2 regions of the Mesorhizobium sp. AA23 genome follow, and region 1 is predicted to be linked to the other one. Evidence: predicted binding sites of a transcription regulator. Region 1 holds the regulator's gene; the other holds the start of a gene.
What was found. The regulator LexA, encoded in region 1, represses DNA repair genes until DNA is damaged. The targets are predictions, from matches to a motif close to TGTTCNNNNTGTGTTCNG.

Region 1 (4,285 bases):
GATCGCTGGTGACGGGTTACGCGCGGCTCCTGCCGCCGACCGGGCCGGTCCGTCCCGAAAGCTATGATTTTTCCTTCGACAGCTATTTTTCCGGCATCGGCGGCAGCGGATTTTTCCTCGGCGACCCGAAACTCATTCCGCCAACCGACCCGATCGCTCAGACGAGCATCGCCTCAGCCATCGAGAACGCGCGCGAAAATATTGCGGACCACATCAGAAGCACCGTCGGCGGACCCGAAGGCGAGATTGCCGCCGCACTGATCGTCGGCGTGCGCGCCGGCATTCCCGAGGACATCAACGAGGCGATGCGGCGGACCGGCATCTATCACATCATCTCGATTTCGGGCCTGCACATGGCGCTGGTCGCCGGCATGGTCATGCTTCTGCTGCGCGGCGCCTTTGCGCTGTTCCCGGATTTTTCGTCACGCCGGCCGGTGAAGAAATATGCCGCGGCAATCGCGGTTATGTCGATCGCCGCCTACCTCGTCATCTCCGGCGTGGTGGTCGCCGCCGAGCGAAGCTTCATCATGCTGGCCGTGATGCTGATCGCCGTGCTTTTCGACCGCGCCGCGCTGACGATGCGCAATTTGGCGATCTCGGCCATCGCCGTCATCCTGGTGTCGCCGCATGAAGTGGTTGGCCCGAGCTTTCAGATGTCGTTCGCGGCAACCGCCGCCCTTGTCGGCGCCTATGCCGGCTGGTCCGACTACCGCGCCGGCAAGGTGAGAGCGCCGCCGGCAAAGCGTTCGTTCCTGCGGTTCATGTCGCACAAACTGGCAGTCGGAGCAGGTGGCGCCGCGATGACGTCGATCATTGCCGGAAGTGCCACGGCGCTGTTTGCCATCTGGCATTTCCAGCGCGTCTCGCCGCTTAGCCTGCTGGCCAATCTCGCGATCATGCCGATCGTCACGATCGTGATGTTTCTCGCCGTCGCCAGCGCGGTCATGATGCCGTTCGGCTTCGACGGGCCCTTCCTCTATTTGATGGGCAAGGGCCTGGCGGCGATGATCGCGATCTCGGCGTGGATTTCGGAGTGGTCGCCGGTCGATGCCGTGGGCCTGATCTCGATCCATTCGGTGCTGCTGGCGACGATCGCGCTCGTCATCGCCACGATGGCGACTACGTGGCTCAGGCTGGCCGCGATTCCTTTCGCTGCCGCGGCCGTCATGATGATCCCGCAGGTGCGCACGCCCGACCTGCTGATCTCGGAGGACGCGCATCTGGTGGCGATGCCGATCGGCGGCGGCGAACTCGCCATCAATCGTGCCCGCTCGAACGAGTTCACCACCGATAACTGGAAACGCGCGCTCAAGGCCGAAACGATCGTGCCGCCGGAGACATTCGCCAAGGGCACGCTGGACATAGCCGATCCCGTCGACCTGCCGCCTGGATCGCCCTTTTACTGCACGGGCGATCTCTGCATTGGCCGGCATCCATCAGGCGCGATCGTCGCGCTCGCCGAAAAACGCGAAGCTGCCCGGCCTGCCTGCGACTTCGCAGACCTCATCGTCATCAACGACGCCACGGCCTACAATCCCTGCCGCGATCCGCGTGTCCTCGTTGTCACCAAGCGGCAGCTCGCGCGCGACGGCAGTGCCGCCGTCTTCTTCGATCCGCAATCGGCGACGGCGCGAGCAACCATTCAATACGCCGTCGAAAAACCGTACCGCCCTTGGCACGAACAGCGGCGCTACTCGCGTGAGGCGAGGGGGTTGGCGCCTTACAAGAAGCCCGAGAAGCCGAAAGCCAAGCCGCAGCCCCTCAGTAGCGGCGGATGAGCCCGACGAGCTTGCCCTGAACCTTGACGCGATCGGGACCGAAGATGCGCGTCTCATAGGCCGGATTGGCAGCCTCGAGCGCGATGGAGGCGCCCTTGCGGCGGAAGCGCTTCAGCGTCGCCTCCTCGTCATCGACCAGCGCCACGACGATCTCCCCGGGGCTCGCAGTGCTGGCGTTGCGGATGATGACCGTGTCGCCGTCGAAGATGCCGGCCTCGATCATCGAGTCGCCTTTGACCTCGAGCGCGTAGTGCTCGCCGCCCGCGATCATGTCCGGCGGCACTGTGATCGAATGCGTCTGGTGCTGGATGGCGTCGATCGGCACGCCGGCGGCAATGCGACCCATCACCGGGATGGAGACGGCTGAACCGGCGTCGTCGTCATTGCTGGGCGTCGGCGTGCGGGCGGGCGCCGCGGGTTTGATCTGGCGGCCGAGATTGCCTTGGCCGCCCTGGATGACGCTCGGCGAGAATTTCTTCGCCGCATTTAGGCCGGGCGCGATCGAGTCAGGTAGGCGCAGCACTTCAAGGGCACGCGCCCGGTTCGGCAGCCGGCGAATGAAACCGCGCTCCTCCAGCGCCGTGATCAGGCGGTGGATGCCCGATTTCGAGGCAAGGTCGAGCGCTTCCTTCATCTCATCGAAAGACGGCGGAATGCCGCTTTCCTTGAGCCGTTCATGGATGAACATCAGCAGTTCATGTTGTTTGCGCGTCAGCATGGCGGCCCCCATGGGTTCTGAAACCAGAATCAGAAAAACAAACCCAGAACAAACACTATCTGTTCCAGTTGTGTTCCGCAACCGTTTAAAGTTTAGTGAATGTGTTGACGTTTTGTTCAGCGTAACATCAGAACGCTGCATTCCTCGCCGGCTTCAGCCGCCGGTGCGAAGGGTTGGCGCACGATCAGGCCATTGGCATCGGCGAGCATCCTCAACATCGAGGAATCCTGGATGCCGAACGGTGTTGCGATCAACGCCCCCGCATCTTCGCGGACCACGGCGCGCACATAGTCCTGCCTGAGATCGTTGGCGTGCATTGCGACGCCTAACCGGGCCGTGCGGATTTCCTGACGGCAGGACCGGCCGCCCAGCCGCGCCAGAAGCGGCTTCAGGAACAGCTGCGAGCAGACCAGGCTTGCGACCGGATTGCCGGGCAGGCCGATGCAGCGAATGTCGCCGAGCCGGCCAAACATCAGCGGCTTGCCGGGACGCATGGCGATCTTCCAGAAGTCGAGCTGCATGCCTTCGCCGGTCAGCACGTCATGGATCAAGTCGTGGTCGCCGACGGAGGCGCCGCCAAGCGTGACGATGACGTCGGCGCCGGCCTTGACCGCCTTCTTGACCAGGGCCGCGATCGCGTCCTTGCGGTCGGCGGCGATGCCGAGGTCGAGCGCGCGCGCGCCGACCGACTGGGCCGTAGCTGTGACGCCACAGGCATTCGACGAGATGATCTGGTCGGGGCCGAGCGCGCTGCCCGGCGGCAGCAATTCATCGCCGGTGGCGATGATGGCGAGCAGCGGCTGCCGCACCACGTTGAGACTCGGATGGTTGGCCGATGCCGCCAGCGAAAGCGCCGCCGGATCGAGCTGGCGGCCTTTTTCAAGGAGCAGGTCGCCCTCGCAGAAGTCGAGGCCGCGGCGACGGACGTTTCGTCCCTCCACGGTCGGCTCGGTCACTTCGATGCCGCCGCCGCCGAGATCGCGGACATTCTCCTGGATAACGATGGTATCGGCGCCTTCGGGGAGCGGCGCGCCGGTGAAGATGCGCACGGCCTCGCCCTTGCCGACAGAGCCGGTGAAGCCACGCCCGGCGGGCGCCATGCCGATCACGGAGAGCCGGGCCGGCGCCGAGGCTACGTCGGCGGCCCGTACGGCATAGCCGTCCATCGCCGACGCATTGAAGGGCGGCTGGGTGCGCAGAGCCACCACCGGGTCGGCCAGCACCCGGCCGGCTGCTTCGGCCAGCGGCACGCTTTCGCCTGGCAGCGCGGTCGCGCCGTCCAACAGGCGTTGGAGCGCCTCGGCGACCGGAAGCAAAGCCATGCTAAGAACCTGCCTTGTAGTCGCCCGACTTGCCGCCGGTCTTCTCGACCAGCCTGATGCCGGAAATCGCCATGGCGCGGTCCGCTGCCTTGGCCATGTCGTAGATGGTGAGGCAGGCGACCGACGCCGCGGTCAGCGCCTCCATTTCCACCCCGGTCTTGCCGGTAACCCTGGCAAGCGCGCTGACCCTCAGGCCAGGGAGCGCGTGGTCGGGCTCGATCTCGACGGCAACCTTGGTGAGAAGGAGGGGATGGCAAAGCGGGATGAGCTCATGCGTCTTCTTGGCCGCCATGATGCCGGCGATGCGCGCCGTGCCCAGCACGTCGCCTTTCTTGGCGTCACCGGCCAGGATCATCTCCAGCGTTTCCGGCTGCATGGTGACATACCCTTCGGCGATGGCCGTGCGCGTCGTCTCGGCCTTGCCGCCGACATCGACCATGTTGGCTTCGCCCTTGGCGCCGAGATGC
Region 2 (4,285 bases), on a different contig from region 1:
CGACTAAAGAGGGCGTCGGTGCTTCACGCGCGACGACCCTCTCCGCCAGCCGGCCATTTCCCCCCCGACGGGGAAGATTAATCTATTCCCTCGAAGCTCTCTTCCGCTTCCGCCACCTCGACGCCGCCAAACCGGAACGGTGCGAACGACGCCCTGTGCAGTCGCGCCACCGGGCCATGCGCCTCGATCGCGGTCCGGTGGCGGACCGTCGCGTAGCCCATATGCATTTCGAAGCCGTAATGCTCATGATGGCCGCCGCAGCCGCACATCATGCGGTCGCGCATCACCTTGGCGATGATCGAGGCGGCGGCGATAGATTGCGAGCGCTGGTCGCCCTTGATCAGCGCGCGTCCCTCGCAGGTGAGCCCTGGCGGCACGTCGCGGCCGTCCGCCAGCGCCAGTTTGGGCGGCAGCGACAGTCCGGCGGCGGCGCGGCGCATGGCTTCCAGGCTGGCTTTCAGAATGTTGCTGTTGTCGATGCCTTCGGCGCTGATCGAGGCCATCGAGACGCTGAGCGCCGAGCCCAGGATTTTGAGGAACAGCGCCTCGCGCTGCAGATGGGTGAGGCGCTTGGAATCGTCGAGCCCTTCGGGAATGTTGGCCGGGTTGAGCACCACGGCCGCCGCCACCACCGGACCGGCAAGCGGCCCGCGGCCCGCCTCGTCCATCCCCGCTACCGGCCACAGCCCCTCGGCCATCGCTTTCGTTTCAATCGAGAAGTCGGGCTTCTCGACCATTTCGAAGAGAAGCGGAGAATCGGAACGCGCGCGAGCCATGGTGCGGCGAGGTTCGCATCGGCTCCGATTCTCCGCAAGTCCCTCCGGGTCGGATGGGGCGTCGGACCGGGAGGGCACCGTCTCACGGCCGGGGGACTGGGCCGGACGGGATTCTTGAGCAATTCCAGGAAGAGTGCGTAGCGGGCCTTCCGTACGAAGTTACATCAAAACAGAGGGTTAGCGGATCGCAATCCGGGCGCAAAACTCTGCCTCCCGAGTTGCCTTAGCCGCCGGCCTTCGCGGCCGGCATCATCTTCACAGCAGCATCAACTGCTCGCCGACGCCGGAGCCTGCGACGAATTGGTCGGTCCGAAGCTGCCGCCGCTCGGCATTGAGGCCGAGCCGCTTGGCGGCGATCTCGAAGCGCCGGCCGATCTGCCAGGCATAGGGTCCGGCGCCCTTCATGCGCTTGCCCCATTCCGAATCGTAGTCCTTGCCGTCGCGCATCGAGCGGATCAGCGACATCACATGCCGGTAGCGATCCGGATAATGGCGCAACAGCCAGTCCTTGAAGATCGGCGCCACCTCGAGCGGCAGACGCAGCACGACATAGCCTGCCTCCCTGGCGCCGGCGGCGCGCGCCGAATCGAGGATGCGCTCCATCTCCGGATCGGTGAGGCCGGGAATGATCGGCGCCACCATCACCGAGGCGGGGACGCCGGCATCCGAAAGCTGCCTTATCGCTTCCAGCCGCTTTGTCGGCGTCGAGGCACGCGGCTCCATGGTTCTCGCCAGCATGCGGTCGAGCGTCGTCACCGACAGCGCCACCTTGGCGAGCCCGCGCTCGGCCATGCGCGACAGGATGTCGATATCGCGCGTCACCAGTGCCGACTTGGTTACGATGCCGACCGGATGGCCACGCGCCTCCAGCACCTCCAGGATCTCGCGCATGATGCGGTATTGCTTTTCGATCGGCTGATAGGGATCGGTGTTGGTGCCGATGGCGATGGTGCGCGGCTGGTAGCCGGGCTTCGACAATTCCCTGTCCAGCATTCGCGCCGCATCGGGCTTGGCAAAGAGCTTCGATTCGAAATCGAGCCCCGGCGACAGGCCCATGAAGGAATGCGTCGGCCTGGCAAAGCAGTAGACGCAGCCATGCTCGCAGCCGCGATAGGGATTGATCGAACGATCGAAGGAAATGTCCGGCGACTCGTTGCGCGTGATGATGGTGCGCGGCTTCTCGACCTGCACCTCCGTCTTGAACGGCGGCAGTTCCTCCAGCGAGTTCCAGCCATCGTCGAACACATGCCGGCTGACCGGCTCGAAGCGGCCGGACGGATTGATGCCCGCGGAGCGTCCGCGATTGCGGTCCGGCCGCACGCGCATGCCGCTCTGGTCTATCATTGCATTTGCCATCTCGGCTCTGCCTGCTCCGAAAGCGGCAATGTCGGGGCGCACGATCTGTTCCATTTTCGCCCTCTCCCAGGGACTCTCGGCAGGCTGTCGAATCGCTCTGTTCATGAAACTATTCCTATTTTGCCAACGAGAACAAAGCAAGAACTTTTTCGTTCAGAACGCGCATCTGGCGCAGCGCCGCGCTTTCCGCTATTCGGCTAAAATGCTCAGCGTCCTCATCGAAACCAGGAACGACGAAGAAGGCCTTGCCCGCACGCTGGCCTCGCTGATCGGCGGCGCGGTCGAGGGCGTGGTGCGCGACGTCATCGTCTGCGACACCGGCTCGACCGACCAGACGCATCGCGTCGCCGAGCATGCCGGCTGCCACCTTGTCGCCGGCGGCATCGCAACAGGCATCGGCCAGGCCAAGGGCGACTGGCTCCTGCTTCTGGAACCCGGCGCCCGGCTCGCCGAAGGCTGGATCGACGACGTCGTCGCTCACGCGGCGAGGCAGACGATGCCGGCGCGTTTTTCACGCGTCCGCGGCAATCGCACGCCGTTTCTGGTCCGGGTTTTTTCGGGCAACCGGGCTCTGGAGGAAGGGCTTGTCATCAGCAAGCGCCAGGCCACGGTGCTGGCGAAAAGCGCCCGCAGCGCCGAAGCCCTGGCGCGCGGCCTCGCCACCAGAAGGCTGATTGCCGAAATCTGGGTGGCGCCGCCGAAGTGAGCGCATGCCCTCCTTCTCTCCAGAAGGCGAAAAGAGAGAAAAAGGCCGCGAACTTTGCCGGCCCATTCTATTGTGCATTGCACAAAAACCTGCAGTGGATTAGCATCTGCTTGAAGCGGGACAATCGGGATTGGGTGACGATGAAGCGGCAGACGGCTGGCGCTTCGTCGGACGCCATGCATACGAGGAACCCGATGAACCTTGGTACTCCAGACAATTCAGGCGCGGCCAGCCTGGAGGCGATCGCTCGTAATGGCAGCCTGTTCAGGCGCATCGCCGTGCGCATCCCGACCTATCTGAAAGATCTACGCGAAAATCCGGCCTGGCTGCCGATGTTCGTGCTGGCGCGCACCATGCCGGGGCGCCGCATGCACTGGCTAGGCGCCAGACGCGTTCGCCCGCTCGACAATGCGGGAGAGACGATGTTTGCCGGCGTCGATCGCGAGGCGGTGGTCGCGGCGCTTCGCTCCGATGGACTGTTTTCGGGGTTCACGCTGCCGTCGGCGATCCATGAGGAGATCGCCGTTTTTGCGCAACGCACGCCCTGTTTCGGCAATTTCGACCGCCGTCTCGAATTCATGCCGGGCGACCATGCCGAGGCGGAGAAGCGTTTCGGCCGCTCGCTGCTCAGCGGGCATTATTTCGAACGCATTCTCGATTGCCCGGCGGCGCTTGCCATCCAGCGGGATCCGCTGCTCCTCGAGGTCGCGCAGCACTATCTCGGCGGCCAGGCGAAACTGATCACGACGCGCGTGTGGTGGAGCTTTCCGACCGGCAAGGCCTCGGATGCCGACAAGAATCTCGCCTCGCTCGGCAAATACCATTTCGATCTCGACGATTGGCGGATGCTGAAATTCTTCTTCTATCTGGTGCCGGTCGACGCCGGCACCGGCCCGCATGTCTATGTCCGCGGCAGCCACAGGCGCCGCGCGCTCAAGCACCAGTTCACGCTTCTGGTCGGCCACCCCGCGGAAGACGTGCTGGACGTCTACGGTCCGGAAAGCGCTGCGACGCTGACGGGCGAGGCGGGCCTCGGCTTCGTCGAGGATCCGTTCGGCTTCCATATGGGAACGGTGCCGACGCATACGCCGCGGCTGATGATGGAAATCGGCTTCGGCGTCTCGCGGCCGTCGCGCCGCCGCTTCCACGGCGAGCCGGTCATCCGCTGAGCCGGACGGGGCCGCTACTCCGGCTTGCCGCCGCGCCTGAGGTGCTCGTCCAGCCGCGGCATGATCTCGACGAAGTTGCAGGGCATGTGCCGGTAGTCGAGCTGCGCCTTGATGATGCCGTCCCAAGCATCCTTGCAGGCGCCGGGCGAGCCCGGCAGCACGAAGATAAAGGTGGCGTTGACGACGCCGCCGGTCGCCCGGCTCTGGATCGTCGATGTGCCGATCTTGTCATAGGAAATCCGGTGGAAGACTTCCGAAAAGCCGTCCATGCGCTTTTC

Region 2: a site for LexA is predicted at 2,261-2,278, ahead of A9K66_RS21395 (PA0069 family radical SAM protein). Genes of this name have one in related genera too.

Annotation. Positions count from the first base shown of each region.
Region 1 covers NZ_LYTP01000002.1:117,352-121,636, forward strand. Annotated here, with positions in the region: gene A9K66_RS04025 (ComEC/Rec2 family competence protein) at 1-1,778, shown strand, start outside; gene lexA (transcriptional repressor LexA) at 1,762-2,496, opposite strand; gene glp (gephyrin-like molybdotransferase Glp) at 2,613-3,818, opposite strand; gene moaC (cyclic pyranopterin monophosphate synthase MoaC) at 3,820-4,285, opposite strand, start outside.
Region 2 covers NZ_LYTP01000028.1:346,190-350,474, forward strand. Annotated here, with positions in the region: gene A9K66_RS21390 (ribonuclease HII) at 78-776, opposite strand; gene A9K66_RS21395 (PA0069 family radical SAM protein) at 1,032-2,186, opposite strand; gene A9K66_RS21400 (glycosyltransferase) at 2,335-2,838, shown strand; gene A9K66_RS21405 (hypothetical protein) at 3,033-4,007, shown strand; gene moaB (molybdenum cofactor biosynthesis protein B) at 4,022-4,285, opposite strand, start outside.